DNA from 4 places in the Streptomyces aureoversilis genome. Region 2 is predicted to be linked to each of the others. Evidence: riboswitches for the same ligand, from Rfam matches in the RefSeq annotation. Region 2 holds a riboswitch; each other region holds the start of a gene.

Region 1 (4,664 bases), on a different contig from region 2:
GGGCGGCGGAGGCGTGCGGGGCGGGAGGTGAGTGAGGGGAGGCAGAAACAGGCATGGATGCAAGTATCACCGCTCGGCGGGCACCCCGGTGTCCGGGTCGGCGTCCGGCGCCCCGCCCGACCTGGTGTCAGGGACCGCACCCGCGGCGAGGCCGGGGGCGGTTCCGGCGGCCGTCCCGGGGGCGGTGTCCGGGCCGGCGCCGTGCAGGTACTCCTCGCTGATCTCCCGCGGCCCGAACGGCCACACCTTCTCGTAGCGCGACCAGAGCAGGAAGGCCACGCAACCGGCCCCGACCCAGGCCAGGGACCATTCGATGGGGTGCCGCCCGGGTGAATTCCGGTTCGCGTAGCCGTAGATGACGAGCCACCCCACCAGCGCCACCAGGCTCGGCAGCGGGTAGAGCCACATCCGGTACGGGCGCGGCAGGTCCGGCTGGCGGCGGCGCAGCACGGTCACGGCCAGGACCTGGGCGAGGGCCTGCACGATCACCATCACGGAGGTGAGCAGCTGGATCAGCGTGGCCAGGTTCGTATGACGGCCGATCAGGAACCCTGCGCCCGTGATGACTCCCATGGCGGCCAGGCCCAGCGCCGGGAAGCGGTGTCTGGGGTGCAGTCGCCCGAAGGGGCGGAAGAAGACCTTCTCCCGGGCGGCGTCGTAGGGCACCCGGGAGCCGCCGAGCAGCCCGGCGAGGACCGAGGCGACGGCCGTGACGAGGATGAGCACGGTGACGAGCCGGGCGGGCCCCTTGCCCCAGGCCTCCTCCAGGACCGCCGAGGCGACGGACGAGGACGCCGTCGAGGCGGGGTCGAGCATCTGCTTCCAGTCGATGACGCCGAGCGTGCCGATCTGCAGGAGCAGGTAGATGGCCATGATGCCGAGGATGGAGAAGACGATGGCGCGCGGCAGGGTGCGCCCGGGGTTCTTGATCTCGGCGCCCATGTAGGCGGCCGTGTTGTAGCCGAGGTAGTCGTAGATGCCGATGGTCAGGCCCGCCGCGAAGCCGATCCAGAAGTGGTTGGTCGTCAGCTCGAAGGCGTCCGCGGGGTAGGTGAAGGCCCGGTCGGGGCTGAAGTGGGTGAAGGCGGCGAGGATGACCAGCACGACGGAGGCGATCATCACGCACCACAGCACGACCGTGATCCGCGCGATGTTCTCGACGCGCCGCCACAGCACCAGCACGATCAGCGCGATGACGGCCAGCCCGGTCAGGTCGCCCTGCGTCTGGCCCATGTCCGGCCACAGATAGCCCAGGTACTGCACGAAGCCGATGACCCCGGTGGACATGCCCAGCGGGATGAAGAGCATCGCCGTCCACACGAACAGGAACGGCATCAGCTTCCCGGTGCGGTACTGGAAGGCCTGGCGCAGGTAGACGTAGCTGCCGCCCGCGCCGGGCAGCGAGGCGCCGAGCTCGGCCCAGATCAGCCCGTCGGCCAGGGCCAGCACCGCGCCCGCGACGAAGCCGATGACGGCCTGCGGGCCGCCGAAGGCCGCGACCATGAGGGGGATGGTGACGAAGGGGCCGATGCCGCACATCTGGCTCATGTTGATGGCGGTGGCCTGGAACAGTCCGATGCGGCGCACGAAGCCGACCCGCTCGTCCGGCGATGGTTCCGTCTCTGCCATGGCGGTCGGCCCTTTCTCGCGCCGGACGGGGTCCGGCTGACCTGATTATCCGTCCAATGCACTGGTAGCACCGGCGTGTCGCAACCGTCCACCGTTCCGACACGCCGGTGCCGCCGACCGGCTGACCGGGCGGCTTCCATCCGTGACGGCAGTGATGGAAGGGGTGGGCGGGGCGGGAGATGCCGGCGCAGAGGCTGGGCCGTCCGGGGGAAGGGCTCGGCCCGCAGCCCCGTCCGCCTACGGCCTGCCGCCGTCGATTGCGAGAGATGTGCAACTGCAGAACTTGTGCACAACCGCTAGGGTGGCCCGGCCGTGGTGTTCGGGAAGACCGGTGACGGGCCCTCGTGGTCCCAGTCCGGAGCGGCCCTCGCCACTGTGATCGGGGAGTGACCGTCCCGTTCCGCGCGCTCCCCACGGCGCGCGGAGCCACTGGCCGCAGCCGGCTGCCGGGAAGGCGGGGACGGGCGCGAACGGACCCGTAAGCCAGGAGACCGGCCACGGCATCTCGCAAATGGTCCACGAGGTGCTGGAGCGTTCAACCCAAGATGTCCCTTACTGCTGATTCATCCGGTTCACCCGGCTCCACCGGTACCGGTCCCGGTGCAGGCCCCGCGCCCGCCTTCCGCTGGCGCCGCGAGGACACCGTGCGGACCGCCGGTCTGCTGGCCGTCATAGCCGCCCTGCACGTCGTCGCGTTCGGCGTGCTCTACCTGCTCGTCGTCCCCAACCACTACACCGTCGGCTCGAAGGTCTACGGGGTCGGGCTCGGCATCACCGCCTACACCCTCGGCATGCGGCACGCCTTCGACGCCGACCACATCGCCGCCATCGACAACACCACCCGCAAGCTCATGGCGGACGGCAAGCGCCCGGTCTCCGTCGGCTTCTGGTTCGCGCTCGGCCACTCCAGCGTCGTCGTCGCGATGGCCGCCCTGGTGGCCGGCGGCACCCAGCTCGCGGGGCGGCTGATGGACGAGGAGTCCACGGCCCACCAGACCCTGGGCGTCGTCGGCACGACGGTCTCCGGAGGCTTCCTCTACCTCATCGCCGCGCTCAACCTCGTCGCCCTCGCCGGCATCCTGCGCATCTTCCGCGCCATGCGCGAGGGCCGCTACGACGAGGCCGAGCTGGAGCAGCACCTGGACTCGCGCGGCTTCATGAACCGCATCCTCGGCCGCTTCACCCGCTCCATCACCCGGCCGGGGCAGATGTACCCGCTGGGCTTCCTCTTCGGGCTCGGCTTCGACACCGCCACCGAGGTCACGCTGATGGTGATGGCGGGCAGCGGGGCCGCCGCGGGCCTGCCCTGGTACGCGATCGTGTGCCTGCCGCTGCTGTTCGCCGCGGGCATGAGCCTGTTCGACACGCTCGACGGCACGTTCATGAACTTCGCCTACCAGTGGGCGTTCTCCAACCCGGTCCGCAAGGTCTACTACAACCTCACGATCACCGGCCTGTCCATCGCCGTGGCCTTCCTCATCGGCACCATCGAACTGGTCGGCGTCCTGCACGAGAAGCTGGGGCTGGACGACGCGGTGAGCGGCTGGATCGCCGGCCTGAACCTCGACAACGTGGGCTTCGTCATCGTCGGCCTGTTCGTGGTGGTGTGGGCGGCGGCCCTCGGCTACTGGCGCTTCGGCAAGGTCGAACAGCGCTGGGCGGCCCGCACGCAGGCCGCGGCCGAGAGCTGACGCCGGCCGGTCCGGTACCGACCGGCCCGGTCCCGCCCGGCCCGGTCGCCGCAGGGCCGGGGCCGGGCCTGATCGCGGGGCCGGGCTTGATCGCGGGCCGGATCCGGTCGCGGCACCGGCCCTGCTCAGACGGCGCGGGCGGGCGCCTCTTCGGCCTCCTCCCGCGCCACCGGGACGAGGTGCGCCTGCCCGGCGAGGATCACCAGGACGCCCACGGCGAGCCCGGCGGCCCCGCACGACGCGGCCCACGTGGGCCCGGCCGTCTCCAGCACCGTGCCGACGACGGCCGAGCCCAGCGCCACGCCCGCCGTCATCAGGGTCACCAGCCAGGCGAACGCCTCGGTGACGGTGCCCGCCGGGGCGAGCTCGCCCACCAGCACGAACACGACGGTGAGCACGGGCGCGAGGAACAGCCCGGTGAGGATCATCAGGCCGGCCATGAACGGCGGCGCGGGCAGCAGGCACAGCAGCCCGTACCCGGCCGTGAGCCCCAGCATCAGCAGCAGCGTCCGGCGCGGCGGCGCCACCCGCCAGTGCCGCACGGCCCCGTAGGCCAGCCCGCCGATCAGCGCGCCGAGGGCGTTGAGCGCGAGGAGCGTGGGGGCACCGCCGGGCAGCCGGTGGTCCTCCGCGTAGTGGACGACGAGGACGTTGAGCGTGCCGATGGCCACGCCCGCGCCCGTGAGGCCCGTGAGCAGCACTACCAGGCCGCGGCTGCGCAGCGGGCCGAGCCAGTCGCCGGAGCGGGCGGGCGCCTTCCAGACCCGGGCGGGCGGGGCTGTGGCGACGACGAGCACTCCGGCGATGCCCAGGAGCGCACCTGCCCACAGCGCCGCCTCGGGCGAGGCGACGGCCACCCCGCCGGCCACCACCAGGGGCCCGCCGACGAAGACCAGCTCCTGCGAGGCGGAGTCCAGGGCGTAGGCCGCCTCCAGCTTCCCGGGCGCGACGATGTCCGGCCACAGGGCCCGCAGGCACGGCTCCAGCGGCGGCGTTGCCGCTCCGGCGAGCGCGACTCCGGCGAGGACGGCCGTGCGGCTGCCGGGCGCGATCGCCACGACCGCGAAGCCCACGGCCGCCACGAGGGCGGTGGGCAGCAGGACGAGCGGCTGGCCCGCCCGGTCCACGAGACGGCCCAGCAGCGGGCCGCCGATCGCGGAGGCGATGGCGAACACGCCCACCGCCACGCCCACGAACCCGTAGGACGCCCCCGCCTGACGGAGGGCCAGCGGTACGGCGACGGAGGCCATCGCGCTCGGCAGCCGCCCGACGAGGCTGCCCAGGAGCAGCCTGGTCACGTGGGGGCCGCGCAGCAGGTCCGCGTAGCTCATGGGGAGTCCTCGC
Region 2 (4,664 bases):
GGCGACGTCCGAGTGGAGGTCGACCTCCTCGACGGTCCAGGTGTTCTTGATCGCGTCGCGGTAGCGGTCGTAGAAGTCCGGGTACCGCATGGGGCGCAGCGTCAGCTCGAAACCCGGGTCGAGCAGGTTCTTCTGGCGTTCGGGTGCCGTGGTCATTACTGGCATGCCTCGCAGGACTCGGGGTTCTCAAGGGAGCAGGCGATGGCGTCCGCGTCGGGCGCGGCCTGCTGCACGGGGATGGTGGCGGGCGCGGCGGCACCGCCGGACGCCGCGCGGGCGATCCGGGTCGCCGGGCGCGAGCGCAGGTAGTACGTCGTCTTGATGCCCTGCTTCCAGGCGTACGCGTACATCGAGCTGAGCTTGCCGATGGTGGGCGAGGCCATGAAGAGGTTCAGCGACTGGCTCTGGTCCAGGTACGGCGTACGGGAGGCGGCCATGTCGATCAGGGCGCGCTGCGGGATCTCCCAGGCGGTGCGGTACAGGTCGCGCACCTCCTGCGGGATCCAGCGCATCTCCTGGATCGAGCCGTTGGCCTCGGTCATCGCCTCGCGGGTGGTGCGGTCCCACACGCCGAGCTTCTTGAGGTCCTCCACCAGATAGGTGTTGACCTGCAGGAACTCACCGGAGAGCGTCTCGCGCTTGAAGAGGTTGGAGACCTGCGGCTCGATGCACTCGTACACGCCGGCGATGGAGGCGATGGTGGCCGTCGGGGCGATGGCGAGCAGCAGCGAGTTGCGCATGCCGACCTCGCCGATGCGGGCGCGCAGCGCCTCCCAGCGGTCCTCCCAGGCGGCGACGGCGTTGGGGTAGTGGTCCGGGTGCAGCACGCCGCGGGCGGTGCGGGTCGCGGACCAGGCCGGGTGCGGGCCGTGCCGCTCGGCGAGGTCGGCGGAGGCCTCGTACGCCGCGAGCATGATGCGCTCGGAGATGCGGGTGGACAGCTCCTTCGCCTCGGGCGAGTCGAAGGGCATGCGCAGGCGGAAGAAGACGTCCTGCAGGCCCATCAGGCCCAGGCCCACCGGGCGCCAGCGGCTGTTGGAGCTGCCGGCCTGCTCGGTCGGGTAGAAGTTGATGTCCACGACGCGGTCGAGGAACGTGACGGCCGTGCGGACCGTGCGGTCGAGCTTCTCCCAGTCCATCTCGCCGTCGGCACCGAGGTGCTGCGCGAGGTTGACGGAGCCCAGGTTGCAGACCGCGGTCTCGCCGTCGTCCGTGACCTCGAGGATCTCGGTGCAGAGGTTCGAGGAGTGGACGACCGCGCCCTTCTCGGCCGTCTGGTTGGCGGTGCGGTTGGCGGCGTCCTTGAACGTCATCCAGCCGTTGCCGGTCTGCGCGAGGGTGCGCATCATGCGGGCGTAGAGCACGCGGGCCGGGATCTGCTTGACGGCCTTGCCCTCGGCCTCGTACTTGCGGTACGCGGCGTCGAACTCGTCGCCGTAGAGGTCGACCAGGTCGGGCGTGTCGGCCGGGGAGAACAGCGACCACTCGGCGTCGGCCTCGACGCGGCGCATGAACTCGTCCGGGATCCAGTGCGCGATGTTGAGGTTGTGGGTGCGGCGGGCCTCCTCACCGGTGTTGTCGCGGAGCTCCAGGAACTCCTCGATGTCGGCGTGCCAGGTCTCGAGGTAGACGCAGGCCGCGCCCTTGCGGCGGCCGCCCTGGTTGACGGCGGCGACGGAGGCGTCGAGGGTGCGCAGGAACGGCACGATGCCGTTGGAGTGGCCGTTGGTGCCGCGGATCAGCGAGCCGCGCGAGCGGATGCGGCTGTACGACAGGCCGATGCCGCCGGCGTGCTTCGACAGGCGCGCCACCTGGTGGTAGCGGTCGTAGATCGAGTCCAGCTCGTCCAGCGGGGAGTCCAGCAGGTAGCAGGACGACATCTGCGGGTGGCGGGTGCCGGAGTTGAAGAGCGTGGGGGAGGACGGCAGGTACGACAGGGTGCTCGTCAGGCCGTACAGCTCGGCGACGTCGGCGACGGCGCGCTCGGAGTGGTCCTCGGCCAGGCCGCAGGCCACGCGCAGCAGGAAGTGCTGCGGGGTCTCGATCACGTTGCGGGTGATCGGGTGGCGCAGCAGGTAGCGGCTGTGCAGGGTGCGCAGGCCGAAGTAGCCGAAGCGGTCGTCGGCGCCGCCGAGGAGGGCCTCGTCGACCAGCTCGTCCAGGCGCGCGGCGTGGGTGGCCACGAAGGCGGCGGTGTCGTCCGCGATCAGGCCCTCGCGGTGGCCGACGGCGACCGAGGCGGAGAAGGACGTGGCGCCCTGGCCGGCGGCCTCGTCGGCGATCGCGCGGGTGAGCAGCCGCGCGGCGAGCTTGGAGTACTCGGGCTCCTCGGCGATCAGCCCGGCGGCGGCCTCGGTGGCGAGGGAGCGCAGCTCGGCCTCGTCCGAGTTCGCGCTCCGGCCCCGCAGTGCGGCGGCGGCGACCTTGCCGGGGTCGGTGGCAGGAAGGTCGGCGGTGAGGTCGGTCAGGGTGCGCAGCAGCGCGGTCCCGGGGCCGCCGGTCGCTTCTTCCGCTGAGACCGGATCGGCGGGCGCGATGGTCACTGAGGCTCTCCCTCGCTCGGCTGGGTGGGCCGGCGGGAGAGCACGACGGTCGCGTACGGGCGCGCCTGACGGACCAGGGCATGCCTCGTAGGCGTCCGTCGGCCCAACCCGCGAGGCCCGGACGAATTCAACGCCCATAGCCGAGCCCAGGGCAGGCTCGGTGGAGGGCGTGCTGCCGGCAGGTACTCGGACTCCTGCATGCGCGGCTTAACGGCATACATGCACCGTTGCGGGACAGTTCCGGATTTTCACCGGATTCCCCTGCGACGACAGCGAGGACGAGCATACATCTAGTGCCGCCCCTCGTACGCGCCCCCACATGTTGTGTCGCGCGGTAAGCGCATGGGTCGGAATGTGTTATCAGGCCCCGGTGTTGAGGGTGGGTTCGCAGGTCGGAGGGGGGTCCGGGAGCGGGGCGCGGCGAAGGGCCGCCACGCCCCCTCCAGGGGGGCGTGGCGGCCCGGTCGGCTCCGCGGGGCGAGGGCCCCGCCGAGGGTCGCTCTAATGCCCTCCAGGGGCCCCTGCGGTGGCCGGCGGGAGCTCGGTCCGGACCCCGGGGTCGCCCGCGTCCGCCGTGTAGTCCGCAGCCGAGGTCTCGTCCGTGCCGTCCGGCACGCGGAGCGCCTTCAGGGTGAACGTCAGGACGATGACGACGATCACATTGAGCGCGAAGGCGGTGAGCCCGATATAGCCCTTTTCTCCGATAAGGGGGATGAGGTTGGTATTCCCGAAATGATCCTGCGTCGCGCTCGGCGTGTCGTACGCCTTCCAGGTGCCGTACCCCATCCCCGCGGCCCAGCCGGCCAGCAGGGCCCAGCGGTGGAACCAGCGGGTGAAGAGCCCGCCCACGAGCGCGGGGACCGTCTGCAGGATCCAGATGCCACCGAGCAGCTGGAAGTTGATGGCGACGGTCTTGTCCATGGTGAGGACGAAGACGAGCGCGCCGACCTTCACCAGCAGCGAGGCGAGCTTGGAGACCTTCGCCTCGTGCCCGGGCGAGGCGTCCGGCCGGATGAAGTCCTTGTAGATGTTGCGGGTGAAAAGGTTCGCCGCGGCGATCGACATGATCGCGGCCGGGACCAGGGCGCCGATGCCGATGGCGGCGAAGGCCACGCCCGTGAACCAGTCCGGGAACATGTCCTCGAACAGCTGGGGGATCGCGAGCTGCCCGTTCTTCACCTTGATCCCCGCGGCGATGGCCATGAAGCCGAGCATCGCGAGCAGGCCCAGCATCAGGGAGTACAGCGGCAGGATCGTCGTGTTGCGGCGGATGACGTTGCGGCCTTTGCTGGAGAGAACCGCGGTCACCGAGTGGGGGTAGAGGAAGAGCGCCATCGCCGAGCCGAGCGCGAGCGTCGCGTACGCCCACTGCGCGTCCGGACCGCTCACCAGGGCGCCGCGCGGTTTGCCGGTCTCCGGGTTCTTGACCGCGAACGCTTCGCCCGCCTTCGCGAAGATGTCGTCGAAACCGCCCAGCTTGATGGGGATGTAGATGATCGCCACGATGATCACGATGTAGATCAGCGTGTCCTTGACGAAGGCGATCAGCGCGGGCGCCCGCAGCCCGGAGGAGTAGGTGTAGGCCGCGAGCACGCCGAAGGCGATGAGCAGCGGCAGGTCCTTCATGAACCAGTTCGACCCGCCGCCCACGCCCAGCACGTCCAGGACCGCCTGTATGCCGACGAGCTGCAGCGCGATGTACGGCATCGTCGCGAGGATGCCGGTGAGCGCGAGGGCGAGCGAGAGGCCCTTCGAGCCGAAGCGGCCGCGGACGAAGTCCGACGACGTCACGTAGCCGTGCTTGTGGGAGACCGACCACAGGCGGGGCAGGAAGGTGAAGACCAGGGGGTAGCAGAGGATCGTGTACGGCACCGCGAAGAAGCCGGCCGCACCGCCCGCGTAGATCGCCGCCGGGACGGCCACGAAGGTGTACGCGGTGTAGAGGTCGCCGCCGAGCAGGAACCAGGTGACCCAGGTGCCGAAGGACCGCCCGCCCAGCCCCCACTCGTCGAGGTTGTCCGCGTTCTCGGCCCGCCGCCACTTCGAGGCCATGAAGCCCATGACCGTCACGGCCAGGAAGAAGAAGATGAAGACGGCGAGCGCCACGCCGTTCACGCCGTC
Region 3 (4,664 bases), on a different contig from region 2:
GCAGATGCCCAGGACGGGGCGGCCCTCGGCGGCGCGCCGGGCCAGCGCGTCCGCGAGCCCGCGCTCCCGCAGCCACTTCAGGGCCCGCACGGTGCCGCGGGTGCCCGGCACCACGACCAGGTCCGCGTCGGCGAGCTCCTCGGGGCGGTCCACGAAGCGGACGACCACGCCCGGCTCGGCCGCCAGCGCGTCCACGTCCGTGAAGTTGGACATCAGCGGCACCGCGCACACCGCGACCCGCAGCACGTCCGCCCCGTGCGGCGGGGCCACCACCGACTCGCGCACGGCGCCGCGCAGCGAGACGCGCAGGCCGTCCTCCTCGTCGATGCCGAGGCCGTGCGCGAACGGCAGGACGCCGAACGTGCGCCGGCCCGTCAGCTCGTACAGCATGTCCAGGCCGGGCTCCAGCAGCGTCACGTCGCCCCGGAACTTGTTGACGACGTAACCCGCTATCAGCTCCTGGTCCTCGGGCGAGAGCAGGGCCGTCGTGCCGAAGAACGACGCGAAGACGCCGCCGCGGTCGATGTCGCCGACCACGACCACGGGCAGCCGGGCCGCCCGGGCGATGCCCATGTTGACGATGTCGCTGCGCCGCAGGTTGATCTCGGCCGGGCTGCCGGCGCCCTCGCAGATCACCGCGTCGTGCGTGCGCCGCAGCTCCTCCAGGCACTCGGTCACCGTGCCGAACAGATGCTCCTGGCGGCCCGCGTGATAGCCGCGCGCACTGAGCTCGCCCACCGGCTTGCCCATCAGCACGACCTGGCTGCTGCGGTCGCCGCCCGGCTTGAGCAGCACGGGGTTCATGAGGGCGCTCGGCTCCACGCGGGCCGCGGCCGCCTGCATGGCCTGGGCCCGGCCTATCTCCGCGCCCTCGCGCGTCACGAACGAGTTGAGCGACATGTTCTGCGCCTTGAACGGCGCGACCTTGACGCCCTTGCGGGACAGCCAGCGGCAGATGCCGGCCGTCACCACGCTCTTGCCCGCGTCCGAGGTGGTGCCGGCCACCAGCAGGCCCCCGCCCAGCGGGCCCGCGGACCCGCTCCTGTCAGCCGTCACCGGCTCCTCCTCCGTGCGTACCGTGCGAAGCTTCCGACAGAGAGCCTGCCCACCACGGCCGTTCCCAGGGCCAGCAGGGAGACCCGGCGCGAGAGGCGTACCGCGCGCTCGATGTCGTCCGTCGCCACCGGGCGGTTCTCCGCCCCCAGCACGGGCCGGTGCTCGACGCGGCCCGCGTACGCGAGGGTGCCGCCGAGCCGCACGCCGAGGGCGCCGGCGAACGCGGCCTCCACGGGACCCGCGTTGGGGCTGGGGTGGCGGGACGCGTCCCGCCGGGCCACCCGCCAGGCGCCGCGCGGATCCGGGCCCGCGAGGACGGCGAGGGCCGCGGTGAGGCGGGCGCCGGGCCAGCCGGCGACGTCGTCGAGCCGGGCCGAGGCCCAGCCGAAGCGGCGGTAGCGGGGGGACTTGTGGCCCACCATCGCGTCCAGCGTGTTCACGGCCCGGAAGGCCACCAGACCCGGCACGCCCCCGAGGGCGCCCCACACCAGCGCGCCGACGACGGCGTCGGAGGTGTTCTCGGCCACGGACTCCACGACGGCGCGCGCGATCTGCTGCCCGTCCAGGGCCTGCGGGTCGCGCCCGCACAGGTGCGGCAGGCGCTCGCGGGCGACGTCCACGTCGCCGGCGGCGAGCGCGCCGCCGATCGCGCGGGCCTCGCGGCCCAGGGAGGTGCCCCCGAGCACGGCCCAGGTGGCGGCGGCGGTCAGGGCGATGCCGGCGGGGCGGGAAGCGCGCGCGGCGCGCGCCAGCAGCGCGGCACCGGCGGCCGGGCCGCCCGCGCACAGCAGGGCCTGCGCGGCGCCGTGGCCGCGGTGGTCGCGCCACAGGCGCTGCTCGACGGCCTGGGCGGCGCGGCCGAACGCGGCCACGGGGTGGCCGCGGCGGGGGTCGCCCAGGACGCGGTCACCGAGGAAGCCGAGGGCGGCGCCGCACGCGAAACCGATCGGATCGGCACGCATCGGCTCAGACCGCCGTCACGCCTCGGCGGGGGGAGGGAAGCGTACGGGGCGTTCGGTGGCGGGCGCCGGGCATGACGATGTGTCCTCACTCAGGGTCCGCGCCCTGGCTCGACGTGACCGGCGACCAGAGTCTCCTGGCTCCCGGATCCGCGCCGCCCCGGCCTTCCGGCTCGCCGCCGTGGCATCGCGTGGGGGAGACGCTCCCCGGTGACAGTGGCGGGACCGCGCCGGATTCACACCGGCTTCCTCTGCTGTCGCCGTTTGGCTCCGGAAGTCCACCATGTGCCGCGGGCGCCGTCAACTCACCTCTGACCTGGCCCGACCCGCCGTCCCCGGCTGCGCCGGGCAGCCCGGGGAGCGCGGCACCGCCGGACTCCGCCGTGCCGGTCGCTCGCCGTGGCGGCGGATCTTTGCGCGCGGCGGGTGTGAGGGCTCCCGGCCTTCGCCGCCCGGGCCGCGCGGAATCTTCTGCCGCCGCCGTGGCGCGCGCCTGTGACGCACCTCTCCGCACCTCTCCGGCGGTGCCGTGCTGCCCGCAGCACCCGGAGGCTTCCTGCGACCCCCGGAGGGAAACGCAGCGGCCGGGACCCCCGTGGGGGTCCCGGCCGTCGAAGCGGGTCGTGAGCGGTTACACCACGATCAAGTAGATGCCGTAGCCCACGGCCGCCGCGCACAGCGCGAAGCACGCGTACGCACCGGAGTGCCGCACGAGCGCCCCCGCGCCCGCCGCCGAGTCCGCCGAGCTCCCCGCGCGGGGCGACGTGCCGACGATGCCGAGGGTGAAGATGCCCACCAGGCCGACCGTCACCACGAGGCTGACGCCGAAGACCTGGCCGAGGGCTGCCCAGTCGATCTGCATGCTGTTTCTTCCTTAAGCCTTAGCTCGCCGTGGCGGCGGCAGGAGCCCGCCCGGCCTCGGGGGAGGGGGAGACCGCGGCGGCCAGGGGGCCGGCCGGCGGCGGGGCGACGGCCTGCAGGGCCGCGGTGACGACACCGGCCGGCTCGGCGTCGGTGCCGGCCTCGCTCGGGTCCAGGTCCTCGTGGGTGACGGGCTTGCGGCGCGAGGCCAGCCAGATCGCGCCGGAGACGGCCAGGCCGAGGACGGCGACGGCCGCGACGCCCCAGTCGCCCTGGTCGGCGAGGAGGGCGGCGCCACCGGCGACCAGGCCCGCGGCGGGCAGGGTCAGGCCCCAGGCCATGATCATGCGGCTTGCGGTCGACCAGCGCACGACGCCGCCCTTGCGGCCGAGGCCGGCGCCCATGATCGAGCCGGAGCAGACCTGGGTGGTGGAGAGGGCGAAGCCGATGTGCGAGGAGGCGAGGATCACGGTCGCGGCGCCGGTCTGCGCGGCGAAGCCCTGCGCGGGCTTGATGTCGGTGAGGCCCTTGCCGAGGGTCTGGATGATGCGCCAGCCGCCCAGGTACGTGCCGAGCGCGATGGCCAGGCCCGCGGAGACGATGACCCACATGGGCGGGTCGGCGTGCGGGGCGACGACGCCGCCGGCGACGAGGGCGAGGGTGATCACGCCCATGGTCTTCTGGGCGTCGTTGGTGCCGTGGGCGAGGGAGACCAGGGCGGCCGAGGCGATCTGGCCGGCGCGGTAGCCCTTGGCGGTCTCGCGCTCGTCGCGGCCCTTGGTGAGCCGGTAGGTGAGGCGGGTCGCGCACCAGGCGGCGATGCCGGCCACGAGCGGCGCGGCGACGGCCGGGATCAGGACCTTCATGACGACCTTGTCGGTGTTGACCGCGTCGAAGCCGACGGCGACGACCGTCGCACCGATCAGACCGCCGAAGAGGGCGTGCGAGGAGCTGGAGGGGAGCCCGGCGAGCCAGGTCAGCAGGTTCCAGACGATGGCGCCGACCAGACCGGCGAAGATCACTTCGGGTCTGATGCCGGCGGTCTCATCGATGATTCCCCCGGAGATGGTCTTGGCCACCTCGACGGACAGGAACGCCCCGACGAGGTTCAGGACCGCCGACATCGCCACCGCGGTCTTGGGCTTGAGGGCGCCGGTGGAGATGGTGGTGGCCATGGCGTTGGCCGTGTCGTGGAAGCCGTTCGTAAAGTCGAACACCAAGGCCGTGACGATCACGATCCCGATGAGAAGCGTGATGTGTTCCATTCACCCAGGCAATCAGCTCGATGGTCAGTACAGCGTGGACCGTAAAGACCCTTGGTGAACGGAAGGTGAACTGGGTCGGACTGATCAATGACGCGAACCGGAGGCGGAGCACGGATGACAGGGCGGACGCAAGGACGGACGCAGGGTGGGACGGAGGGACGGATGAGAGAGAGCGAACAGATCCGCCGGGCATGGGACGGCGTCGTGGCCACGGCCCGGCGCACCACGGCCGACGGCCTCGTGGTGGGCACCTCGGGCAACGTCTCCGCACGGGTCGGGGACGCCGTCGTCGTCACCCCGAGCGGCATCCCGTACGACCGGCTGACCCCGCGCGACCTGGTCGCCGTCGACCTGGAGGGCCGCCCGCTCCTGGGCGACCTGGCCCCCACCAGCGAGCTTCCCCTGCACCTCGCCGTCTACCGCGCCACCGGCGCCGCCGCGATCGTGCACACCCACGCCGTGCACGCCACGGCCGTCTCCACCCTCGTCGACGAGCTGCCGCTGATCCACTACATGGCCGGCG
Region 4 (4,664 bases), on a different contig from region 2:
AGGAGAACGACCGGCGGGCCCGGGCGCGCATGGCCGTGCTGCCCGATCCGGCGGACCTGCGGGCGGTGCTGGGAGCCGTCCTGAACGAGTTCCTGCCCCTGGACGAGCAGCGCCGCAGCGCCTTGCGCGTCTTCGTCGCGTACTACGTGCGCAGCCTCACCGACCCGGCACTGGCCGAGGTCTTCCTGCACGCCTCCCAGCCCGTCGAGCAGCTCGTCGCCGGTCTGATCGCGCAGGCGGGGGCGGCGCCCGGCACCGACCCGGGGCGGGAGGCGGACCTGCTGGTTTCGGGCGTGACGGGGCTGGGCATGGACGTGCTCCACGGCCGGCGCACCCTCGCCGACGTCCGGACGACGCTGGACTACCACCTCGACCGGATCCTGCCCGCGCGCTGACCCCGCGGCAGGAGGGGGCGGACGCCGGGTCGTCCGGCGCCGCCCCCTCCCGTCAGGTGACCGTCAGGAGGCCTGGCCGGGGATCTCGGCCCGGACCGTGCGGGCCGCCGCGACCAGGTTCTCCAGGGAGGCCCGGACCTCGGTCCAGCCACGGGTCTTCAGACCGCAGTCGGGGTTGACCCACAGGCGCTCGCCGGGGATCGCCTCCAGGCCCTTGCGCAGCAGCGCCGCCGCCTCGTCCGCCCCCGGGATGCGCGGCGAGTGGATGTCGTAGACGCCCGGGCCGACCTCGCGCGGGTAGCCGGCGACGGCCAGCTCCGCGGCGACCTGCATGTGCGAGCGGGCGGCCTCCAGGCTGATGACGTCGGCGTCGAGGTCGTCGATGGCCTGGAGGACGTCGCCGAACTCCGCGTAGCACATGTGCGTGTGGATCTGGGTGTCCGGCCGGACGCCGCTGGTGGACAGGCGGAACGACTCGGTCGCCCACGCCAGGTACCCGGCGTGGCCGGCCGCGCGCAGGGGCAGCGTCTCGCGCAGGGCGGGCTCGTCCACCTGGATCACCGACGTCCCGGCGGCCTCCAGGTCGTTCACCTCGTCGCGCAGGGCGAGGGCCACCTGGCGGGCGGTCTCGCCGAGCGGCTGGTCGTCGCGGACGAACGACCAGGCGAGCATGGTGACCGGGCCGGTCAGCATGCCCTTGACCGGGCGGCTCGCCACCGACTGGGCGAAGCGGGTCCAGCGCACGGTCATCGGCTCGGGGCGGGAGATGTCGCCGGCGAGGATCGGCGGGCGGACGTAGCGCGTGCCGTACGACTGGACCCAGCCGTGCTGCGTGGCCAGATAGCCCGTCAGCTGCTCGGCGAAGTACTGCACCATGTCGTTGCGCTCGGGCTCGCCGTGCACCAGGACGTCGATGCCGGCCTTCTCCTGGAAGGAGATGACCTCGCGGATCTCGGCCTCGATGCGCCGCTCGTACGCGGCCTCGTCGATCCGCCCGGCGCGCAGGTCGGCGCGGGCGGTGCGCAGCTCCGTCGTCTGCGGGAAGGAGCCGATGGTGGTGGTCGGCAGCAGCGGCAGGCCGAGGTGGGCCCGCTGCGCGGCCGCCCGCTGGGCGTACGGCTGCGAGCGGCGGCCGTCGGCGTCGGTGACGGCCGCGGCGCGGGCGCGCACGGCCGGGTCGCGGGTGATGGCCGAGCCGGCGCGGGAGGCCAGGTCGGCGCGGTTGGCGGCCAGTTCGGCCGCGATGGTGTCGGTGCCCTGCGCCAGGCCGCGGGCCAGGGTGACGACCTCGGCGGTCTTCTGGCGGGCGAAGGCCAGCCAGCGGACGATCTGCGGGTCGATGTCCCGCTCGGCCGCGGCGTCCAGCGGGACGTGCAGCAGGGAGCAGGAGGAGGAGACGTCGACGCGGCCGGCGAGGCCGAGGAGGGTGCCGAGCGTGGACAGGGACTTCTCGAAGTCGTTGATCCACACGTTGCGGCCGTTGACGACGCCGGCCAGGAGGCGCTTGCCGGGCAGTCCGCCGACGGCCGCGAGGTCGTCGAGGTTGGCGGCGGCGGGCCCGGTGAAGTCCAGGGCGAGGCCCTCGACGGGGGCCTTGGCGAGGACGGGCAGGGCCTCGCCGAGCCGGTCGAAGTAGGAGGCGACGAGCAGCTGGGGCCGGTCGGTCAGGCCGCCCAGGTCGCGGTAGGCGCGGCCGGCGGCGTTCAGCTCGGCGGGGGTGCGGTCCTGGACCAGGGCGGGCTCGTCGAGCTGCACCCAGGCGGCCCCGGCGGCCCGCAGGTCGGCGAGCACCTCGGCGTACACCGGCAGCAGCCGGTCGAGGAGGGTGAGCGGTTCGAAGTCGGCGGCGACGCCGGGTGCGGCCTTGGCCAGCAGTAGGTAGGTGACGGGCCCGACGAGGACCGGACGGGGGGTCAGGCCGAGGGCGAGGGCCTCCTTCAGCTCGGCGACCTGCTTGGTGGAGTCCGCGGCGAAGGCCGTGTCGGGGCCGAGCTCGGGGACCAGGTAGTGGTAGTTGGTGTCGAACCACTTGGTCATCTCCAGCGGCGCCACGTCCTGGGTGCCGCGGGCCATGGCGAAGTAGCCGTCGAGGGAGTCGGCTTCGACGGCCGCGCGGTGCCGCGCGGGGATCGCGCCGACCATGACGCTGGTGTCCAGGACGTGGTCGTAGAGCGAGAAGTCGCCCGTGGGCACCTCGTGAACGCCGGCGCCGGCCAGCTGCTGCCAGTTGGTGCGGCGCAGTGCGGCGGCCGTGTCCCGGAGGTCGCCGGCGGTGACGCGGTCCTTCCAGTACCCCTCGATCGCCTTCTTCAGTTCACGGTTGCGGCCCTGACGGGGGTAGCCGTACACGGTGGCCTGGGCTGCCGCGGCTGCGGACTTGCTGGTCACGGAACTCTCCTTCGCGAGCGTGCGTGCGTCCATGACCCCGGGGACGGGCGGAAGGCGCGAAGGAACGACGGAACCGGGCGGTGCTGCCGGAGTGCGGTCGCGTATGCGCCGCCGTCCGTGCCCGCCTGATGTGTGCGCCGACCCGCCCTCGAGGTCACCGGGATCTCCGTGCGCTCGGCAGCGCACGGGCAGTCGGCAGGTCTTCGGACTCGCGGGCACGCCACATGGCACCTACTGGCCGTCGCTTCCCGGATCCGTACGGATCCAGTGCGTATGACGGCGGTCGTTCCCGCTCACCGCTGCGGGGCAGTCCCGGATTCCCACCGGGTTCCCTCTTGCGACGCGCCTGCCTGGCGAGCAGGGCGAACCGGCTGCACCGTCACCATATGGTGCCGGGCGGGCCCACGGACAGACCTGTTCGGATACCGGACTGTGGTGTGGGACACGCGACGCACGAACGGACGTTCCTCAGGAGGCCGTTCGCGTGGCCAGGCGCAGGCGCAGCTCCATCTCGTGCTCGCCGGACACGTGCCCCCGGTGCTCGACGGCGAAGGCCCGTTCGAGCTCCTCCTTGACCTGGCGGACGGGGTCCGCCGCGCCGAAGAGGTCGGCGGTCACCGCGCCCGACAGGGGCGTCCCCTCCGGCTGCACCGCGTCGCCGCCGGTGCGCGTCCGGGTGTCGACGCTCATGCACCAGATCATGGGCCCGGCGCCCGGGGCGCCGGGCCCGGTCTCGCCGCGCGGCGGCCCGGCCTCGGGGAAGACGGCCTCGAGGACGCCGAAGACGGCGCCCGCGTCCTGGTGGCCGCAGTCCGTCAGATGCACGCTGACGTGGTCCGCACTCTCCCGGGCATCCGTCACTGCTCCTCCTTCGCCGTCCTGGCCGTGGCCGGGCTCCGCCGCCGAGCGGGAGGCCCTGCCTCGACCGTACGGCGCGCCCGGGTGCTCTGGCGCGGGCTGTGCGACCATCCGGGCCAGGTACCCGGCCCCCGCACGAAGATGCAGGGTCCGATTCAACGGCCTCACCCGAACGGTGGAATGCGCCGAAAGTAATTGACTGATTACGCTTAGTGCATGAACCTGTGGAGTCCTGAGCCGCTGCCGTGGCGGCCCGCCGTGCGGGCCACGGTCGCCGTGCTGGTCTCCGTCCTCCTGCTGTTCTCCGGCGGGAGCGGCACCGTCTACGCCCTGGGCCCCGGCCCGGAGGAGAGCTCCGTCTCCGTGGAGTTCGCCGCCACCGACGACTGCGTCGCGGACCCCCGTTCGCCCCGCTCCTCGGTCTCGCCCTCCAGGCGCTCCTGCCTCCCGCCCTTCCGGGCGTCCGTCTCGCGGGCCGCCCCGGCCTGCCCGCTGCCGGCCCCGGCCGCCCCCGAGGCCCCCGCGGCTTCCGCCGGCCCCGCGCGCCACGACGTCCTGCGCTGCTGAGAAGGACCGCGCCCGCCCCCGGCCGTCCCGGGCGGACGCACATGCGGAACTCCCTTCACACCGGCAGGCACGAGAGCAGAGAGACGTCATGCCCCTCGATCCCGCGCGTGTCCTGAGTGCGTATCTGCGTGCCCAGGTCTACCGCGCCCACGGTCCAGACCCCAAGCCCGCCTCGACCGACGGTGAGCACCCTCCGGGCACCACGAGCCCTTCGCGCGGTGCGGACCCCGCCGCCCTGGCCGAGGAGAAGCCTCCTGCCGGCCCCGGCGCGAGCATCCCCGTCGCGGAAGCCGAACCGGCCGCCCCCCGCGGCGCGCCACCGACCCGGCCCGGCCTCTTCGCCCGTCTGCTGCTGTACGTGCGGCAGGAATAGCAGGGCCCGCCCGGCGGGCCGCCCGCTCCCGGCACCGGGAGCGGGCGGCCGCGCTTCCGCCTGCCGGCGCCTGCCCGTTCCCC

Evidence for each region. A riboswitch is a leader RNA that binds a small molecule or an ion and turns the genes downstream of it on or off. The one in region 2 is predicted to bind cobalamin.
Region 1: linked by a shared signal. The riboswitch ahead of nicT (Nickel transporter NicT) and the one ahead of ACFPP6_RS16740 (ribonucleoside-diphosphate reductase subunit alpha) in region 2 are both predicted to bind cobalamin.
Region 3: linked by a shared signal. The riboswitch ahead of ACFPP6_RS18270 (cobalamin biosynthesis protein) and the one ahead of ACFPP6_RS16740 (ribonucleoside-diphosphate reductase subunit alpha) in region 2 are both predicted to bind cobalamin.
Region 4: linked by a shared signal. The riboswitch ahead of metE (5-methyltetrahydropteroyltriglutamate--homocysteine S-methyltransferase) and the one ahead of ACFPP6_RS16740 (ribonucleoside-diphosphate reductase subunit alpha) in region 2 are both predicted to bind cobalamin.

The regions. Positions count from the first base shown of each region.
Region 1 is NZ_JBHSKJ010000003.1:208,594-213,257, forward strand. Features, by position in the region: gene ACFPP6_RS06480 (hypothetical protein) at 1-55, opposite strand, end outside; gene ACFPP6_RS06485 (APC family permease) at 67-1,629, opposite strand; cobalamin riboswitch at 1,926-2,143, shown strand; gene nicT (Nickel transporter NicT) at 2,175-3,320, shown strand; gene ACFPP6_RS06495 (MFS transporter) at 3,446-4,651, opposite strand.
Region 2 is NZ_JBHSKJ010000008.1:295,765-300,428, forward strand. Features, by position in the region: gene ACFPP6_RS16735 (ribonucleotide-diphosphate reductase subunit beta) at 1-156, opposite strand, end outside; gene ACFPP6_RS16740 (ribonucleoside-diphosphate reductase subunit alpha) at 156-2,543, opposite strand; adenosylcobalamin-variant (AdoCbl-variant) riboswitch at 2,716-2,816, opposite strand; gene mctP (monocarboxylate uptake permease MctP) at 3,045-4,664, opposite strand, start outside.
Region 3 is NZ_JBHSKJ010000009.1:268,711-273,374, forward strand. Features, by position in the region: gene ACFPP6_RS18265 (cobyric acid synthase) at 1-1,023, opposite strand, end outside; gene ACFPP6_RS18270 (cobalamin biosynthesis protein) at 1,053-2,018, opposite strand; cobalamin riboswitch at 2,147-2,266, opposite strand; gene ACFPP6_RS18275 (hypothetical protein) at 2,647-2,877, opposite strand; gene ACFPP6_RS18280 (inorganic phosphate transporter) at 2,897-4,141, opposite strand; gene ACFPP6_RS18285 (class II aldolase/adducin family protein) at 4,304-4,664, shown strand, end outside.
Region 4 is NZ_JBHSKJ010000001.1:257,842-262,505, forward strand. Features, by position in the region: gene ACFPP6_RS00955 (TetR/AcrR family transcriptional regulator) at 1-395, shown strand, start outside; gene metE (5-methyltetrahydropteroyltriglutamate--homocysteine S-methyltransferase) at 459-2,783, opposite strand; cobalamin riboswitch at 2,961-3,171, opposite strand; gene ACFPP6_RS00965 (hypothetical protein) at 3,252-3,644, opposite strand; gene ACFPP6_RS00970 (hypothetical protein) at 3,858-4,208, shown strand; gene ACFPP6_RS00975 (hypothetical protein) at 4,297-4,581, shown strand.